2 regions of the Mesorhizobium sp. M0514 genome follow, and region 1 is predicted to be linked to the other one. Evidence: predicted binding sites of a transcription regulator. Region 1 holds the regulator's gene; the other holds the start of a gene.
The links. The regulator PhoB, encoded in region 1, activates phosphate uptake and scavenging genes when phosphate is short. The targets are predictions, from matches to a motif close to TGTCATNNANCTGTCAT.

Region 1 (9,253 bases):
GACAAAGCTTACCGTTTCGGTCACCGACACCGGCATAGGCATTCCGCAGCAGAAACTGAAGCTCGTCTTCGAAAAATTCAGTCAGGCCGACACCTCGTCGACCAGACGCCACGAAGGCACAGGGCTCGGGCTCGCCATCACCTCGCGGCTGGTCGAGTTGATGGGCGGCGAGATCGGTGTCGAGAGCGCCGAAGGCAAGGGCTCGACCTTCTGGTTCACCGTGACATTGCCCAGGGCCGAGGAACAGACCGGACGGCGGATCATGCCGGTCGACGTGACCGGCTCACGGGTGCTGATCGTTGACGACAATGCCGTCAACCGATCGATCCTGAGCGAGCAGATGGCGTCATGGACCTTCGATTCCTGCGCCGCCGAAAGCGGACCCGAAGGGCTCAAGGTGCTGGTCGCCGCGGCTGCCTACGGCGTGCCGGTCGACTGCGTCGTGCTCGATTATCAGATGCCGGGGATGAGCGGCGCCGAAATGGCGCGCGTCGTGCGCAACACCGCAGGGCTGGCCGACACGCCGATCATCATGCTGACCTCGGTCGACCAGTCGCTCGCCAACACCAGCTATCGCGATCTCGGCATCGACGCCCAGCTGATCAAGCCGGCGCGTTCCTCGGTGCTTCTGGAAACGCTGGTCGCCACCATCCAGCGCCACCATCACAATATCACGGGCGGCCGTGTGCTGCCGGCGGCAAGCAGCGGTTCCGGCGGCGACAGGCACGAACCGTCGCCGGCAAAGCCGCCGCTCGCTGCATCGGAACGCGCCTTGCTGCAACCGCCGCCGGTTCGTGCCCGCGCCCGGGCCGCCGGGGACGAACGCCGGCTCGACATCCTCGTTGCCGAAGACAATGAGGTGAACCAGATGGTGTTCACCCAGATAATCGGCGAAACCGGCTACAGTTTCGAAATCGTCGGCAACGGCCGCAAGGCGCTCGACGCCTTCGGCCGGCTTAATCCGCGCATCATCCTGATGGACGTCTCGATGCCGGAGATGAACGGGCTCGAGGCCACCGCCGCAATTCGCCGGCTTGAAGAACATACGGGTATGCATATCCCGATCGTCGGCGTCACCGCGCATGCCTTGAAGGGCGACCGCGAGCGCTGCCTGGAAGCCGGCATGGACGACTATCTGCCCAAGCCGATCAGCCCCAGGGCGCTGCTCGAAAAGGTCGAGCGCTGGGTCGGCATATCAGGCGAAGCCCAACGAGACGCTGGATAGCAACCTGCGGCGCCGGCCGGGATTCGGCCGCGCCGCAACAGCCAAGGCTATGGTGCGATCGCACCATATCAAAGCTAGCGCCCAGTCAGGACAATGGTCGCAACGAAACCGCTCATTCAGTTACGGGCGGGAGCAAGCGACCGCCGACAAGAAACAGCGTCGAATCTACCCCAACGGACCTGTTTTTGGCGATGGCTCGGCCAAGATTCGCTCTGGCCACGGGCAACGCGCTCCCGTCCGGTTTTTCTTTCTCGGCATCGCGGCCTGCGGTGTGCCGGGACTTGATGCCAGCACGAATTGCGCAAGCGTATGATTCCAGCGGCAACTTCCATTCCCACAAACCGGCTTAAAGGGTGCGGCCCACAAGACGTCTGTGCGACGTTACCGGGCTGACACGAAACTGTCATGCGACTGTAATAATCGAAGGCTATTGGCCTCAGCGGGCGCCGGTTTGAAGAGGGCGCCAAGAGACCATCTTCCGAACAGGAGCAGGCCACATGAAGAAATTCCTCGTTACGGCATCGGCCGTGGCGGTAGCGTTCGCCGCATCGTCCGGTGTCGCCGCTGCGCGTGACCAGATCCAGGTCGCCGGTTCGTCGACCGTGCTGCCTTACGCCAAGATCGTCGCCGAGCAGTTCGGCGAAACTTTCATCAGCTTCAAGACCCCGGTGGTCGAGTCCGGCGGCAGCGGCGCCGGCATCAAGGAGTTCTGCAAGGGCGTCGGCGAAGACACGATCGACATCGCCAACTCCTCGCGCCCGATCAAGAAGGACGAGCTGAAGTCCTGCGCCGACGCCGGCGTCAAGGACGTCCAGGAAGTCCGCATCGGCTATGACGGCATCGTCTTTGCCACCGACATCAAGGGTCCGGACTGGGCGCTGGTTCCCGCCGACATCTACAAGGCGCTCGCCGCCAAGCTGGTGGTCGACGGCAAGCTGGTCGACAACCCGAACACCAAGTGGAACCAGGTCAATCCGAAGCTGCCCGACTGGGATATCGCCGCCTATATCCCGGGTGAGAAGCACGGCACCCGTGAAGTGTTCGAGACCAAGCTGCTCGACGCCGGCTGCGACAAGGCCGCTTTGAAGGCTGCCGGCATCGCCGACGACAAGGAAATCGGCAAGACCTGCATCGCCATCCGCAAGGACGGCAAGGCTGTCGACATTGACGGCGACTACACCGAGACGCTCGCCCGCATCGACTCCAACAAGACCGGCGTTGGCGTGTTCGGCCTCGCCTTCTACGAGAACAATGCCGACAAGCTGAAGGTCGCTACCGTGGAAGGCATCGTGCCTTCGACGCAGACCATCGCCGATGGCACGTACCCCGTGTCGCGGCCGTTGTTCTTCTACGTCAAGAAGGCGCATCTGGGCGTCGTTCCTGGCCTCAAGGAATATGTCGAGTTCTTCCTTGATGACCAGATGATCGGCCCGGAAAGCCCGCTCGCCCAGTACGGCCTGGTTTCCGCTCCCGACGCCGAACGTCAGGGCCAGCGCGACGCCTTCGCCGCCGGAAAGACAATGTAATCAACGGACGGATCAGGGCGCGGATGAACTCCGCGCCCTGATTTCGCCGCTTGCCGCAACGGCGGCGGCGATCTGAATTTTCCCTGGGGTGGGTTATGTCGTCCTTGCTCGTACTCGCCATAATCATCGTCATAGGCGTGGTCGCTTTTGTGGTCGGCCGCCAGCGCGCCGCGGCGCAGGATACCGGCAAGGTCAAGCCGCATTCGCGCGCGCATTATCATGGCTGGTGGGCCTTTCTGCTCGCGGTCCTGCCTGCCGTCCTTTTGCTCGCCGTCTGGGATATCGGCTCTTCCTTCTATCTCGACCGGCATATCCATGCCGCTTTGCCCGAGCGCACCGCCGACACAAAGGTCGCCAGCGAAGCGCTCGACGCCAGCCTGGTGAAGAGCCTGGCCAAGGGCTTGCGCCGGCTCGATGGCGATACCGCACTTCCCGCTACTTTCGCCGAATTGCAGCCGCTGCTCGCCGCCAAGGGCGTGGCACTGGCCAGCGACACACAGGACTACATGATCCCGATCGCGGTCGAGGCGAACCAGGTCCAGGACCGGCTCGGCCTGTTCGGCGCCGTGCTGACCTTCGCGCTGTCGGTCGCCGGCGCCTTCTATGCGCTGAGGCAGATCGCGCCGCGCGCCAGGGCGCGCAACAATGTCGAGAAGCTGATGCTGTGGGGGCTGCTTGCGGCCTCGACCATCGCCATCCTGACCACGGTCGGCATCGTGCTGTCGATGCTGTTCCAGACGATCACCTTCTTCGAAAGCGTATCACCGATGAGCTTCTTCTTCGGCACGGTGTGGGATCCGCGTTTCGCCGCCGCCGGTTCCGGCGGCAGCCAGGGTCAGTTCGGCCTGATCCCGCTACTCGCCGGCACGCTCTACATCGCCGCCGTCGCGCTTCTGGTCGCAGTGCCGGTAGGGCTGATGTCGGCGGTCTACATGTCCGAATACGCCTCGCGCAGCGTCCGGTCGGTGGTCAAGCCCGCGCTTGAACTGCTGGCCGGCATCCCGACCATCGTCTACGGCATCTTCGCCGTGGTCACGCTCGGACCGTTCCTGCGCGACCTCTCAGCAGCCCTCACCGGCGGCTCTCCCTTCATCCAGGGCCAGAGCATCTTCACCGCCGGCCTGGTGATGGGCGTCATGCTGATCCCGGTCGTGTCCTCTTTGTCCGACGACATCATCACCGCGGTGCCGCGCGCAATGCGTGACGGCTCGCTCGGCCTCGGTGCCACGCGCTCCGAGACGATCAAGCGGGTGATCCTGCCGGCGGCACTGCCCGGCATCGTCGGCGCCATCCTGTTGACGGCGTCGCGCGCCATCGGCGAGACGATGATCGTCGTGCTGGCGGCGGGCGTCGCGGCCAATCTGACGGCCAACCCGTTCGAGGCGATGACGACCATCACCGTCAAGATCGTCAACCAGCTGACCGGCGATCTCGAGTTCAACTCGCCGCAGACGCTGGTCGCCTTCGCGCTCGGCCTGACGCTGTTCGCGCTGACGCTGGTGATGAACATCGTCGCCCTCTACATCGTGCGCAAGTACCGGGAGCAGTACGAATGACCGACATCCCCCTGGACACGATGGCGGGTGCCGTCGCGCGTCCGCGCCGCGACATCGGGCTGAAGGCGCGCTACGCCGCCGAACGCCGGTTCCGCATCTATGGCGTGATTGCGATCTCGGTGGGCCTGGCGTTCCTGGCCATCATGTTGATCACCATCGTCTCGAAAGGCTACACCGCCTTCTGGCAGACGACGGTGACGCTGCCGGTCACCTTCGACGAGAAGGTGATCGATCCCTCCGGCAAGCGCGCGACCGACCCTACCGTGCTGATCAAGGCGAACTATCCCAAGCTCGCCGAAAACGCGCTGGTGGCCAAGCTCGGCATCGATCCGGCCAACAAGCCGATGATGCTGAAGCTCAAGGGCTTCCTGTCGGAAGGCGCCCGCGTCCAGCTGCGCGACATCGTCTCCGCCGATCCGTCGGTGATCGGCACGACGCGTGACGTCGACATCCTGGCCGCCGCCAATCTCGACTCGGCCTTCAAGGGCCAGATCGACCTCGGCGTCGATGAAGCGCGCCGCAAGGTGTCCGACCAGCAGATCGACTGGATGAACAAGCTCAAAGCCGAAGGCGCGATGGCCGAGCATTTCAACACCGGCCTGTTCAGCTATGGCGCCTCCAGCCGGCCCGAGACGTCGGGCATGGGCGTGGCCATCATCGGTTCGTTCTACATGATGGTGATCGTGCTTTTGCTGGCGCTGCCGATCGGCGTCGCCGCCTCGATCTATCTCGAGGAGTTCGCCAAGAAGAACCGCTTTACGGACCTGATCGAAGTCAACATCAACAATCTCGCGGCGGTGCCGTCGATCGTCTTCGGTCTGCTTGGCCTTGCCGTGTTCATCAACTTCCTCGGCATGCCGCGCTCGGCTTCCTTCGTCGGCGGCCTGGTGCTGACTTTGATGACGCTGCCGACCATCATCATCGCGACGCGCGCCGCCCTTGCCGCGGTGCCGCCGTCGATCCGCTCGGCAGCGCTCGGGCTCGGCGCCTCCAAGATGCAGATGGTGTTCCACCACATCCTGCCGCTTGCCGCCCCAGGCATCCTTACCGGCACCATCATCGGCCTGGCGCGTGCGCTCGGCGAGACAGCACCGCTGCTCTTGATCGGCATGGTCGCTTTCGTCGCCGATTATCCGACGACGCCTTTCGATCCGGCGACCGCGCTGCCGGTGCAGATCTACATGTGGGCAAACGAGGCTGAGCGCGCTTTTGTCGAGCGCATGTCCGGCGCCATCATCATCCTGCTCGTCTTCCTCATGGCCATGAACATCACCGCGATCGTGCTTCGGCGCCGGTTCGAGCGGCGCTGGTAGAAAAAAGGCAATTTGGTATGAACATCATGACCGAACAGTCCCTTGAGAATGCAGTGGGCGACAAAATGAACGCCAAGTCGAACGAAGTCATCAAGATGCGCGGCGACAAGGTCGGCGTCTTCTACGGCGAGAAGCAGGCGTTGTTCGACGTCAATCTCGACGTCCGCCAGAACCAGGTGACGGCGCTGATCGGCCCGTCCGGCTGCGGCAAGTCGACCTTCCTGCGCTGCCTCAACCGCATGAACGACACCATCGATTCGGCGCGGGTGACCGGCAAGATCACGCTCGATGAAGACGACATCTACGACAAGAACATCGATGTCGTCGAACTGCGCGCCCGCGTCGGCATGGTGTTCCAGAAACCCAACCCGTTCCCGAAGTCGATCTACGAGAACGTCGCCTACGGCCCGCGCATCCATGGGCTGGCCAAGCGCAAGTCCGACATGGACCAGATCGTCGAGCAGAGCCTGAAGAAGGCTGCGATCTGGAACGAGGTCAAGGACCGCCTGCAGGAGCCCGGCACCGGCCTGTCCGGCGGCCAGCAGCAGCGCCTGTGCATCGCGCGCGCCATCGCCGTGTCGCCGGAGGTGATCCTGATGGACGAGCCCTGCTCGGCGCTCGATCCGATCGCCACCGCCCGTGTCGAGGAGCTGATCGACGAACTGCGCCAGAACTACACGATCGTCATCGTCACCCACTCGATGCAGCAGGCGGCGCGCGTGTCGCAGCGTACAGCGATGTTCCATCTCGGCTATCTCGTCGAGGAGGGCGCCACCGACAAGATGTTCACCAACCCCGACGACAAGCGCACCCAGGACTACATTACCGGCCGCTTCGGCTGAGCCGTCCGGCGGGTGAATTTTCAGGCACGAGGACCAAGATCATGGGTGAACATACCGTCGCCTCCTTCGATGAAGAGCTCGGGCAGATCAGCAAGCTGATCCGCGACATGGGCGATCTGGCAGGCTCGATGGTCAGCGGCTCGACCAGGGCGCTGCTCAATTCGGACAATGCGCTGGCACAGCGTGTCGTTTCCGACGACGCCATCATGGATGCGCGCCAGCGCGAACTGGACGACCGCGCCATCACGCTGATCGCCAAGCGCCAGCCGATGGCCAACGATCTGCGCGCCGTGGTCGGCTCGATCCGCATGGCCGGCGACCTCGAGCGCATCGGCGATCTCGCCAAGAACATCGCCAAACGCGTCGGCACCGTGGGCTTGAGCGTCACGCCGCGCGACCTCTCGCACTCCATCGATGCCATGGCGCAGCTGGTGCTGATCCAGGTGCAAGGCGTCGTCGAGGAATATGCCGCCACCGATGCGGCAGCTCTTGCAAAACTCAGGAATGACGACGAGCGCATCGACGTCAAATACACGTCCGTGTTTCGTGAGCTCTTGACCTACATGATGGAAGACCCTCGCAACATCACCGCCTGCACGCATCTCTTGTTCTGCGCCAAGAATCTTGAGCGCATCGGCGATCATGTCACCAACATCGCCGAAAATGCGTATTATGTGCTGACCGGCCAGCAATTGCCCGCCAATCGTCCGAAGCAGGACGAGACGGCGATGGCCACGCCGGCCTGATGAGGGTGAACTGCCTATGATCGCGCCACGCATCATGGTCGTGGAGGACGAGGAGCCGCTAGGCGTGCTCCTCCGCTACAACCTCGAATCCGAAGGCTATCACGTCGAGGTGGTGACACGCGGCGACGAGGCCGAGATCCGCCTGCAGGAAAACGTGCCCGATCTCCTGGTGCTCGACTGGATGGTGCCCGCTGTTTCCGGCATCGAGCTCTGCCGGCGGCTTAGAGTGCGGCCCGAAACCGAGCGGCTGCCGATCATCATGCTGACCGCGCGCGGTGAGGAAAGCGATCGCGTGCGCGGCCTGTCCACCGGTGCCGACGACTATCTGGTCAAGCCATTCTCGACGCCGGAGTTCATGGCGCGCGTGAAAGCGCTGCTGCGCCGCGCCAAGCCGGAAGTGCTGTCGAGCGTGCTCAAGGTCGGCGACATCGTGCTCGATCGAGAATCGCACCGGGTCTACCGCAAGAAGAGCGAGATCAGGCTCGGACCGACCGAGTTCCGGCTGCTCGAATTCATGATGCGCCATCCCGGCCGCGTGTTCTCGCGCAGCCAACTGCTCGACAATGTCTGGGGCGAGACGATCTATATAGACGAGCGAACCGTCGACGTGCATGTCGGGCGGCTGCGCAAGGCCGTCAACAACGGCCGCATGCCGGATGTCATCCGTACCATTCGCGGCGCCGGCTACGCGATCAGGGAAGACTAGGATCCTGCGCGTCGCGCCGTTGCCGGCCATTCACGCGACATGCTTGCCGGATTTGGGCTGAATACCCGGCGCAAAAATCTCCTGATCGACGAAGCCGAGCGCGCGCATGGCACAGCCTTCGCGGATCAGCGGCAGCTCGTTGGGCTCGGTGTCGAAGGAGATCGACTTCGAGTGCTGGCCGCCGGCGGTCTGGGCGATCGCTTCGCGCAATGCCGGTTCGATCAGGTCGAACGCGGCGGCGCTGACGCCGACCATGGCGACGGGTGCCGGATCGATCAGCGCAAACAGGCTGCCGAGGCCGAAGCCGAGCGCCTCGCCGGCCTTGCGATAGGCTTCGCGCTCCGGGCCGTCGGTTTCGCGGGCGCGCGCGGCGAGTGCGCGCATATCAGCGTCGCCGATATCGACCGGCTCGGCATCCTCGCCCATCATTTTGGCGCTGCGCCAGATGGCGTAGTTTCCGGCATAGGCCTCGACGCAGCCGCGCCGCCCGCAGCGGCAGAGCGCGCCGCCCGGACGGTGGATCATGTGGCCGAACTCGCCGCCCGAGGAATGGGTGCCGGTGAACAGTTCGCCTTTCAGCACCAGTCCCATGCCGATGCCGTGCGACAAGAGGATCGCGATGAAATTGTCGCGGTAGCGCTCGGGCTGGCGCCATTGCAGGGCCACCGCCATCATATTGCAGTCGTTCTCCATGGTGGCCGGAATGCCGAATTCCGCTTCCAACATGTCGGCGAAGGCAATGTCGGTCAGTGGCGTGATCGGCGACCACAGCATGGCGCGCGCCTGCGAATCGGTGATGCCCTGGATGCCCATGGCAATGCGGGCGATGCTCTGGACATCGAGGTCGGGATCCTCAAGCCGCCGCCGGACGATTGCTACGCATTCGCCAATCAGCTCGTCGCGCGGCTTGGTCAGCGTGTCCAGCCGGCGCTGTTCCTCGGCGACGACGTGGCCGGCATAGTCGATGACGGTGACGGACAGGAAATTGAGCGACAGCACGACGGTCATCACCGCCGCCGCTTCCGGGTTGAGACCAAGGCCCACCTGCGGCCGGCCGCGTTTCAGTGCGCCGGTCTCGCCAGGTTTGCCTTCAATCAGGATGCCTTCTTGAATCAGATCAGACGAGATTGCCGATATGGTCGAGTGGCTGAGGCCGGTGGTCGCCGCAATCTCGGTCCGCGACGGCTGGCCGGCCCGGCGCACGGCTGAAATCACCATCGCACGGTTGCGACGGCGCAGATCGTCGTGGCGGATTCCAACCGACATTTGTTTCCTCCCGGCCTCCTCGCGCCTCATGATAGTGAAGGCGTTCGACGGCACCAGCCAAATATTGGCAGAC
Region 2 (9,253 bases), on a different contig from region 1:
ATCGTCATAGGCGGCGGTGATCTGGCGGTTGGCGACCTGAGCCGCCGGGCAATCGGCCTGCGGTTCGAGGATAATTGTGCGGTAGCCGAGGCGCGCTGCGGCAACAGCCAGCATGCGGCCGAGCTGGCCGCCGCCGATGATGCCGATGCTCGATCCCGCGGGCAGACTCACGGCGCGTCCGTCGGTTCGGTGGCGACCCTGGCGGTTTGGGCGGTGCGCCAGGCATCCAGGCGGGCGGCAAGTTCTTCGTCGTTCAGCGCCAGCACGGCGGCCGCCAGAAGGGCGGCGTTGGCCGCACCCGCCTTGCCGATGGCAAGCGTGCCGACCGGAATGCCGGCCGGCATCTGGACGATGGAGAGCAGCGAATCCTGGCCTGACAGCGCCTTCGATTCGACCGGCACGCCGAACACCGGCAGCGGCGTCAGAGCCGCCGTCATGCCGGGCAGGTGGGCGGCGCCGCCGGCCCCGGCGATGATCACCTTGTAGCCGGCCGCCTTGGCGCCCTTGGCGAAATCATAGAGGCGGTCCGGGGTGCGGTGGGCGGAGACGATCAGCCGCTTGTGCGGAATGCCCAGCGCCTCCAGCGTTTCGGCGGCGTGGCGCATCGTCGCCCAGTCGGACTGGCTGCCCATGATGATGGCGACGTCGGCGCGGTGGTCGGTCAAGCGCATGCTCCCGGCGGTAAAGGCGCGCCTTAGCGGAATTCGGGCTGGCCCGCAAGGATGGCGGCCGCCGCAGCCTAGTCCGGCCAGCGCAGGGCGCCGGATGAATCCTTTCGCGGCTGTCTCATCGCATCCGCCGGCCTGTCGGCCGCGGTGAGCACGGCGCGCAGCTGCTCGGCGACGATCTCGGCCTCGCCGGGGTGCAGATTGCACGGGTCGAGGAAGAAATGGCCGCGCTCGGCCTCGTGGTTGCGCACGATGATGGGCGGCGATCCGGCCGCCAATGCCGAGGCGAGGCCGGCGGCGGTGAAGCGGCTTTTGGGCAAGACAAAGATCTGCAGCCGGTCGAGCGGATTGGCGGTCGGGTCGGGAATGATGTTTGCGACGATGCCGGGTATTCCCTGCAGCGAATCCCTCCATAGATGGAGCGCCGCTTCCTCGCGTCGGCGGATGCCGGCATGGTCGCGCTTTTCCCAGGCTTCGAGCGCCGCGATGGTGCCGGCGATGCTTTCCTTGCCGACCTTCATGGCGCGGGCGACGCCGCGGTTCTGCAGATAGGCGGCGCGGACCAGATCCTTGCGACCGGTGACGATGCCGCTGGTCGGCCCCGAAAGGAATTTGTGGCCGCTGTAGACGACGATGTCGGCGCCGCGCGCCAGGAAGCTGCGCAGGTCATATTCGGAAGCCGCATCGACGATCACCGGCACGCCCCTGGCGTGGCAGATATCGCAGAATTCCTCAAGGGAAAGCATGCCGTATTGCACGGTGTGGTGCGCCACGACGTAGAGCGCCGCCGCCGTGCGCTCGTTGATAGCCTCGCGCACATGATAATCCTGCGTGACGCTGACCGTGCCGGCCGGAATGACCTTGGCGCCGGCGACGCGGATCGACTGGTCGATCGGTGCGCCGTAATTGACGATATGGCCGAGCTGGATGACGACTTCGGACTTCAGCCCTTCGGTATCGTCGGGCAGCCGTTCGATCGCCAGCAAATTGGTGCCGGTCATCGCCCCGGCGATCGCCATGGTGATGCCTGAGGCGCAGCAGGCGGTGATGAAGCCGGCCTCGCCGCCGGTGAGGCGGGCGGTGATCACGCTTGCGGCGCGCTGCAGATCGTCCATCTCCACCCATTGCGAGGCGATCTCGGCCATGGCGCTGATCGCCTCGGGAACGATGATCGAGGCGCCGAGGGTCGTCATCGTGCCGGAGACGTTGATGATCGGCCTCAGTCCCAGTCGTTCACGGATCGTGGTGTTGGAGCCGGTGTCGGAATAGGTTTTCATGTTCAGCAATCCCTTGACTGTCAGGCGGCGATCTCGACGACCGCTTCGATTTCGACGGTGATGTTTCCAGGCAGCGAGCCGACCCCGATCGCCGAGCGTGCATGGCCGCCGATCTTGTCGAAGACGCTGGCGAACAGGTCCGAGCAGCCATTGACCACTTTCGGGTGGTCGCTGAAGGTCGGCGTCGCATTGACGAAGCCGAGCAATTTGACGACGCGCACGATGCGGCCGAGATCGCCGGCGGCGGCGTGCATGACGGCGAGCAGGTTGAGGCCGGTGAGGCGGGCATGCTCATAGGCCTGCTCGACGGTGACGTCCTCGCCGACCTTGCCGGTGCACAGCGTGCCGTCGGCGCGCAGCGGCCCTTGACCCGAAAGAAAGATCAGCCGGCCGCTCTCGGCATGGGTGACGAAATTGGCGATCGGCGTCGGCGGCTCGGGCAGCATCAGGCCGAGCTCGGCGAGCCGGATGTAAGGCGTCATGGAAGAATTCTCCTTGGGCCGGCCTGTTGTTTTACGCAATTCCCAAGGGAAAGCGCTTCGCGCTTTTCCCGGGAAAACCGCTTACACTTTTCCTGGAATTGCTTTGGGCCGCCCATGTCAGAAATGCGAGGCGCGGAACCGCGCCAGGAAAGAGCGCAGGCGCTCATTGGTGGTCTCTTCGGCAAGGATCTCCTTCGGCGGGCCAACAGCGCTGACACCGCCATCGGCCATGAAGACAATGCGGCTCGAAGCGTCGCGGGCAAAGGCCATCTCGTGCGTGACCATCACCATTGTCATGCCGTCTTCGGCCAGGCTGCGCACAACGGCCAGCACCTCGCCGACCAATTCGGGATCGAGCGCGGAGGTGATCTCGTCGAGCAGCAGGATCTTTGGCTCCATGGCGACTGCCCGCGCTATGCCGACGCGCTGCTGCTGGCCCCCGGAGAGTTCCGCCGGCAGGCTGTCGGCCTTGTGGGCGAGGCCGACGCGGCTCAGCCAATGCTCGGCGATCTGGCGCGCCTCGGCCTTGCTCTTGCCGCGCACCTTGGTGAGGCCGAGCATGATGTTGCCGGCGGCGGTGAGGTGCGGAAACAGGTTGAAGCTCTGGAACACCATGCCGGTTTCGGCGCGCATATTGGCAAGGTCGCGCTCGCTGCGCCGCTGGCGCGCGCCGGCCTCACGAAAACCGACCTCCTTGCCGTCGATGCGGATCGAGCCTGAGTCGTAGCTTTCGAGAAAGTTGACGCAGCGCAGCAGGGTGGTTTTGCCGCTGCCGGAAGGGCCGATGACGGTGACCACTTCGCCCCTGTCCACCTTGAGGCTGACCGAGCGAAGCACCTCGACCGAACCAAAGGCTTTCGAGACCCCGGCAATGTCGAGAAGGGCAGCATTGTCGTTCGAGCTTGTGGCCATCGTGCTAGTCCCGGATGAAGGCAAAGCGCCGTTCCAGCCGCCGGCTGGCGTAGGAAAGCGCATAGTTGACGGCGAAATAGATCAAGGCGCCGAGGATGTAGAGCGGCATCGCCTCATAGGTGCGGCCGATGACCTGGTTGATCGCCTGCATCAGGTCGGTGATGCCGAGCAGCGAGACCAGGGCGCTGCCCTTGACCGCATCGGTGACGCCGTTGATCCAGGGCGGCAGGAAGCGCCGGAAGGCCTGCGGAAAGATGAGGTAGGTGAGCCGCTGGCGGAAGGTCAGCCCAATCGCCATCGCCGCCTCGGACTGCCCTTTGGGAATGGAGCCGACGGCGCCGCGGAGATACTCAATGACCTGCGCGGTCTTAAACAAGGTGAGCGCCAGCACCGCCGCCGAGAAGGATTGCAGATGCAGGCCGATGGCCGGCAGGCCGTAATAGACGAAGAACATCAGCACCAGGATCGGGATGCCGCGGATGGTGTCGGAGAAGATGCGCACGGCCCAGCGCAGCGGCGCCGGGCCGTAGACCAGGCCGACGCCGAGCGCGACGCCGGCAATCAGCGACAGCACCACGACCAGCAGCGACACCCACAAGGTGATGGCGAAGCCCTGGGCGAGGAACGGTACGGCGTAGAGGATCTGGCTCAGCATGTCAGCGCGCAGCCCTGAACCGGCGTTCGACCAGCCGCAGCCCGAAGAGCAGGGTGTAGCCGGTCACCAGGTACATCGCCGTCGTCACCAGATAGACCTCGACGATGCGGAAGGTGTTGAAGTTGATCCACTGGGCGCCGAAGGTGAGCTCGGGCACCGAGATCACCGAGGCGATCGACGTGTCCTTGAACAGCGAGATGAAGGTGTTGGACAGCGCCGGCAGCGTGATGCGCAGCATGGTCGGCAGGCGCACATGAACCAGCCGCTGCCAAGGCGTGAGCCCGATCGCCTTGCCGGCATCGAGCTGGCCGCGCGGCACGGCTTCGAGGCCGGAGCGGAACACCTCGACCAGATAGGCGCCGCTATAGACCGACAGCGTCAGCACGAACGAGGTCGGCGCGTCGTAGGCGACGTCGATCACCGTCGGCAGGCCGTAGAAGACAAGATAGACGAGCAGGATCAGCGGCACGTTGCGGATGAATTCGACGTAAGCCGCAATGATGGCGCGCACCACGCGTCCGGCCGAGACATACCAGACCGCCAGCACCAGGCCGATGACGACGCCGATGGCAATCGAAATCACGGCAAGCTCGAGGCTGAGCAGAAGGCCGCCCCACAGCTTGTCGAAATGGCGCCAGATCAGGTTGAAGTTGAGCGTATAGCCCATGCGTCTCCGGCAATAACCAAGGGGATGCGAACTAGAAGGCGGAAGGGCTAACCCTTCCGCCAGCACTTGTCAGACAACCGGGAAACCGGGATGGCGGGCCGGCGGCTCTTGGCCGAAATAGTCCTTGAAGGCGGCGTCGTAGAGTGTGGTCTCATGGCCGAACATCGCGATGGTGAAGGTCTGGTTGACGAAGGTCAGCCAGTCCAGGTCGCCCTGCCTGACCGCCGCGCCGTAGAGCATCGAGTACCAGCTCTTGCCGGCATCGAAATATTTGTCGGGGTTGCGCGAGGCCAGCCAGCGCACGGTTGAAAGATCGACAGCGGCGGCATCGGCGCGTTTCGATTCCAGTGCCTGCAGCACATTGGCCTGAGTGTCGATCTGCAGCACCTGCGCCTCCGGCAGGGCGTAATGGACCGAGCTTTCGGCATCGACATTCTGCAGGATCGAGATGCGCGTCGCCGAACCACCGGCGAGCAGCTTGTCGAAGGTCTTGTTTTCCGCCGTCGGCAGCGTCAGCAGGGCGACGCCCTCGACATAGTATGGCCTGGAGAAGTGGATCAGCTGCGAGCGCTGCGCGGTCATGGTCATGAACTGGATGGTAATGTCGACCTTGTTGGTGGTGACATTGGGGATGCGCTGCGCCGGATCCTGCATGACGAACTCGACCTTGCTCGGATCGTCGAACAGGCCCTTGGCCAGAATGCGGCCCATGGTGATGTCCATGCCGACTAGCTCGCCGGCATCGTTTTCGAAATGCCATGGCGCGTTGGTGCTGCCGGTGCCGACGATCAGCTTGCCGCGGTCAAGCGCGGTGCGCAGAACGCTGTCGGATGCGGCTTGTGCCGCCGCCTTTTCGGCGCTGACAGCGGTCATCACGCCCGCCGTTGCAAGCCCGGCCATGCCCAGTTTCAGAAAATCTCGCTTGGATGCGTCGTTCACTGCGACCTCCTGTTGTTTGAGTTCCCCTACAGACACACGTGTCGCCGACCTGAATTGTCTCTTACAATAGACATATGTATCCTATACAAGACAGATACTAACATCAGGAATCAGTTATGCAAGATAGCAATGGACTCACGGATCGGGCGGAGCTTGGTCCAGCCGAGAGCCCGACGCCCGACAAGACCTCCGGCTCGCGCGAGAAGGGCCTCAACCGGGTGCTGGAGATCCTGGACTTCCTGCATGCTACGCAGCGCGCCATCGGCATTGGCGATCTCGCCAAGGGGGTGAATGCGCCGCGCTCCACCACCTATACGCTGGTGCGTTCGCTGGTCGATGCGGGTCTCCTGGAGATGGAGGGCGACGGCAACCGGGTCTATTTCGGCAAGAAGCTCTACCTCTATGGAATGGACTATGTGAGGGGCAACGACCTGCTTAGGCGGGGCCGGCAGGAGGTCGACAATCTGTCGCGCGAGACCAGCGAGACCTCCGAATTGTGCATGCTGCAAAGCGGGCGCTATACCATCGTCCATTCCAGCCCCGGCACCAGGCCGTTCCGCATCAGCTCGGCCACCGGCCTGCAGATCCCGCTGCCATGGACGGCATCGGGGCGGCTGCTTCTGGCCGGATTGGAAAGGGCCGCCATCCAGGACATGGTCTCGGAAGACGACCTTTTGCTGCCCGACGGCCGCAGGCTGCAGTTCGACGACTTCATTGCCGATATCGCGACGGCCAGAACGACCGGCTATTGCATCACTTCGGGGCTGGTCGACGCCTACACCAAATGCCTGGCCGCCCCTGTCTTCGCGGCCGCCGGCAAGGTCGAGGCGACGCTGTGCCTGGTGGTGCCGATCGACACTTCAGCGGAGAAGACCGACGAATTGCTGACGTTGCTGCGCCATCGCGCGGCGCGGCTGTCGATAGCGGGGTGAGCAGTTAGGCCCCGAGGCCGTCGGCTAAGCGATGATGTCCGGAATGATCTTGTCTTCCAGCGCCATCAGCCGGTCCTTGAGGAAAAGCTTCTTCTTCTTCATGCGCTGGATCTGCAAGGGGTCGCAGCCCATGGCGATCATCGCATTGATGGCCGCGTCGAAATCGGCATGCTCCTGCTTCAGGCGGGAAAATTCGAGGCGGACATCGGCCTTTTCCTGGTCGGACATTCTCTACCGTCTGCATGTCTGCGGCGCCCGGCAATGGGCATGATTGGGCGGGGGCGGCATCAATTGCCGCCGGCGCGCAGCCAATATCACATATCACATTGTCGTGGAATGCTACCACGCAGCATTCGACATCGCAGCCGGATGGTGGCAGACTGTCATGGTGCCGTCACAGATGCGACCTGCGGTGGACGTGCCTTTGACGGCTGCAATCGAGGAAACCATGAAAGGGAGAACCAATCATGTCTCTTGCATCCCATCTTGATGAGTTACAGCGGAAACACGGTGATATCGAACGCGAGATCGACGATGCGATGAACCATCCATCGGTCGACGACCTCGAAATCGTGAATCTGAAGCGACGCAAGCTGGCACTCAAGGACGAGATTGAAAAACTGAAGGCGAAACCGACGAGACACTGACGCCCTTCCAGGATTAGACGCGCCGCCTTGGCGCGTGACTATCGCTCCGGTGGCGACATGCCGCCGGAGGCCTGTTTTTGCTACTGATTCCGATACTGTTGGCTGGCGAAACCCGTCTGTGGGGTCACCGCGCTGCTGCGATTTGGCGGCTCTGCTTGTCTGTCGCCATTGACAAGCCATCTTTGCTCCTCCACCTCATGCCCGAACCTCAGCGCTATGCGCTGATAGCTGATTGAGCGTGCGTCGACGTGGACGTATGTCGCTCGGGTGATCAAGAGGCTGCCGGCATGACCGGGTATTTTTCCTCCCCCTTTGCGCGCCGGACATCGGTCGGCGTCGATGTCGGCGGCGTGGTCGTCGGCGGCGGCGCGCCGGTCGTCGTGCAGTCGATGACCAACACCGACACGGCCGATATCGACCAGACCGTCGCGCAGGTTGCGGCTTTGCATCGCGCTGGCTCCGAGATCGTGCGCATCACCGTCGATCGTGACGAGAGCGCCGCCGCCGTGCCGCGCATCCGCGAACGGCTCGAGCGGCTCGGCATCAATGTGCCGCTGGTCGGCGACTTCCACTATATCGGCCACAAACTGCTGGCCGATCATCCGGCCTGTGCCGAGGCGCTGGCCAAATACCGCATCAATCCTGGCAATGTCGGCTTCAAGGACAAGAAGGACCGCCAGTTCGCCGCGATCGTCGAAATGGCGATCAGGCATGACAAGCCGGTGCGCATCGGCGTCAATTGGGGGTCGCTCGATCAGGAGCTGCTCACCCGGCTGATGGACGAAAACCAGCGCCAAGGCTTTCCGCTGACGGCGCAGGAAGTAACCCGCGAAGCGATCGTGCAGTCGGCCATCCTGTCGGCCGAAATGGCCGAAGAGATAGGCCTCGCCCGCGAAAAGATCATCCTGTCGGCCAAGGTCAGCGGCGTGCAGGATTTGATCGCCGTCTATGCCGAGCTTGCCACGCGCTCCAACCATGCGCTGCATCTTGGCCTCACCGAAGCCGGCATGGGATCCAAGGGCATCGTCGCCTCGTCGGCTGCCATGGGCATCCTCTTGCAGCAAGGCATTGGCGACACCATCCGCATCTCGCTGACGCCGGAGCCGAATGGCGACCGCACGCGCGAGGTGCAGGTCTCGCAGGAACTGCTGCAGACCATGGGCTTCCGTCAGTTCGTGCCGATCGTCGCCGCTTGCCCCGGCTGCGGTCGCACGACCTCCACCGTGTTCCAGGAGCTCGCCCAGAACATCCAGGCCGATTTGCGCAAGAACATGCCGGTCTGGCGGGAGAAATATCCCGGCGTCGAGAACCTCAAGGTCGCGGTGATGGGCTGCATCGTCAACGGCCCCGGCGAATCCAAGCACGCCGATATCGGCATATCGCTGCCCGGCACCGGCGAGATGCCGACCGCACCCGTCTTCGTCGACGGCAAGAAGTCGGCGACGCTGCGCGGTCCGTCGATCGCCGCCGATTTCGAAAAAATGGTTGCCGACTATATCGAGCAGCGGTTTGGACAGCACGGCAAAGCCGCGGCCGAATGAGCCATGCGGGGGCTGCTCAAAGCCGGTGTGATCCTGTTCTGCGGGCTGAGTGCCGGACAGGCGCTTGCCGATCCACCGCAATCGCGCTCGGCGGCGAAACGATTGATCGGCCATGTCTGTGACCTGATCGAGACGCATGCCGAGCGGAACGGCCTGCCGAAGGATTACTTCGCCCGGCTGATCTGGAAAGAAAGCCGCTTCGATCCCAATGCGGTTAGCCCGGTCGGTGCCGAAGGGATCGCCCAGTTCATGCCGAGCACCGCCAAGATGCGCGGGCTGGCCGATCCTTTCGACATCGACCAGGCGATCCCGGCTTCGGCGAAATATCTCGCCGAAATGAAGACCGGCTTCGGCAATCTCGGCCTGGCGGCGGCTGCCTACAATGCCGGCGAGAGCCGCGTTTCGCGCTGGCTGGGTTCGGGCGGCTTCTTGCCCATGGAGACCGAGAGCTACGTCTTCGACATCATGGGCGAACCGGCCGACAAGTTCTCCGACAGCGCCTACGCCGGAACGATCGAGCCGCTCGACGCGAA

Region 2: the regulator PhoB is predicted to act here: its motif matches at 6,914-6,930, upstream of NKI61_RS21670 (YdcH family protein).

Annotation. Positions count from the first base shown of each region.
Region 1 is NZ_JAMYQZ010000076.1:1,255-10,507, reverse strand. Features, by position in the region: gene NKI61_RS25045 (PAS domain-containing hybrid sensor histidine kinase/response regulator) at 1-1,225, shown strand, start outside; gene NKI61_RS25040 (substrate-binding domain-containing protein) at 1,723-2,751, shown strand; gene pstC (phosphate ABC transporter permease subunit PstC) at 2,847-4,307, shown strand; gene pstA (phosphate ABC transporter permease PstA) at 4,304-5,620, shown strand; gene pstB (phosphate ABC transporter ATP-binding protein PstB) at 5,638-6,462, shown strand; gene phoU (phosphate signaling complex protein PhoU) at 6,504-7,208, shown strand; gene phoB (phosphate regulon transcriptional regulator PhoB) at 7,225-7,914, shown strand; gene NKI61_RS25010 (ROK family protein) at 7,945-9,180, opposite strand.
Region 2 is NZ_JAMYQZ010000057.1:2,635-11,887, forward strand. Features, by position in the region: gene NKI61_RS21620 (5-(carboxyamino)imidazole ribonucleotide synthase) at 1-171, opposite strand, end outside; gene purE (5-(carboxyamino)imidazole ribonucleotide mutase) at 168-665, opposite strand; gene NKI61_RS21630 (aminotransferase class V-fold PLP-dependent enzyme) at 740-1,945, opposite strand; gene NKI61_RS21635 (RidA family protein) at 1,966-2,427, opposite strand; gene NKI61_RS21640 (amino acid ABC transporter ATP-binding protein) at 2,545-3,339, opposite strand; gene NKI61_RS21645 (amino acid ABC transporter permease) at 3,344-3,994, opposite strand; gene NKI61_RS21650 (amino acid ABC transporter permease) at 3,996-4,661, opposite strand; gene NKI61_RS21655 (transporter substrate-binding protein) at 4,731-5,561, opposite strand; gene NKI61_RS21660 (IclR family transcriptional regulator) at 5,717-6,532, shown strand; gene NKI61_RS21665 (YdcH family protein) at 6,557-6,760, opposite strand; gene NKI61_RS21670 (YdcH family protein) at 7,000-7,179, shown strand; gene ispG (flavodoxin-dependent (E)-4-hydroxy-3-methylbut-2-enyl-diphosphate synthase) at 7,467-8,720, shown strand; gene NKI61_RS21680 (lytic transglycosylase domain-containing protein) at 8,724-9,253, shown strand, end outside.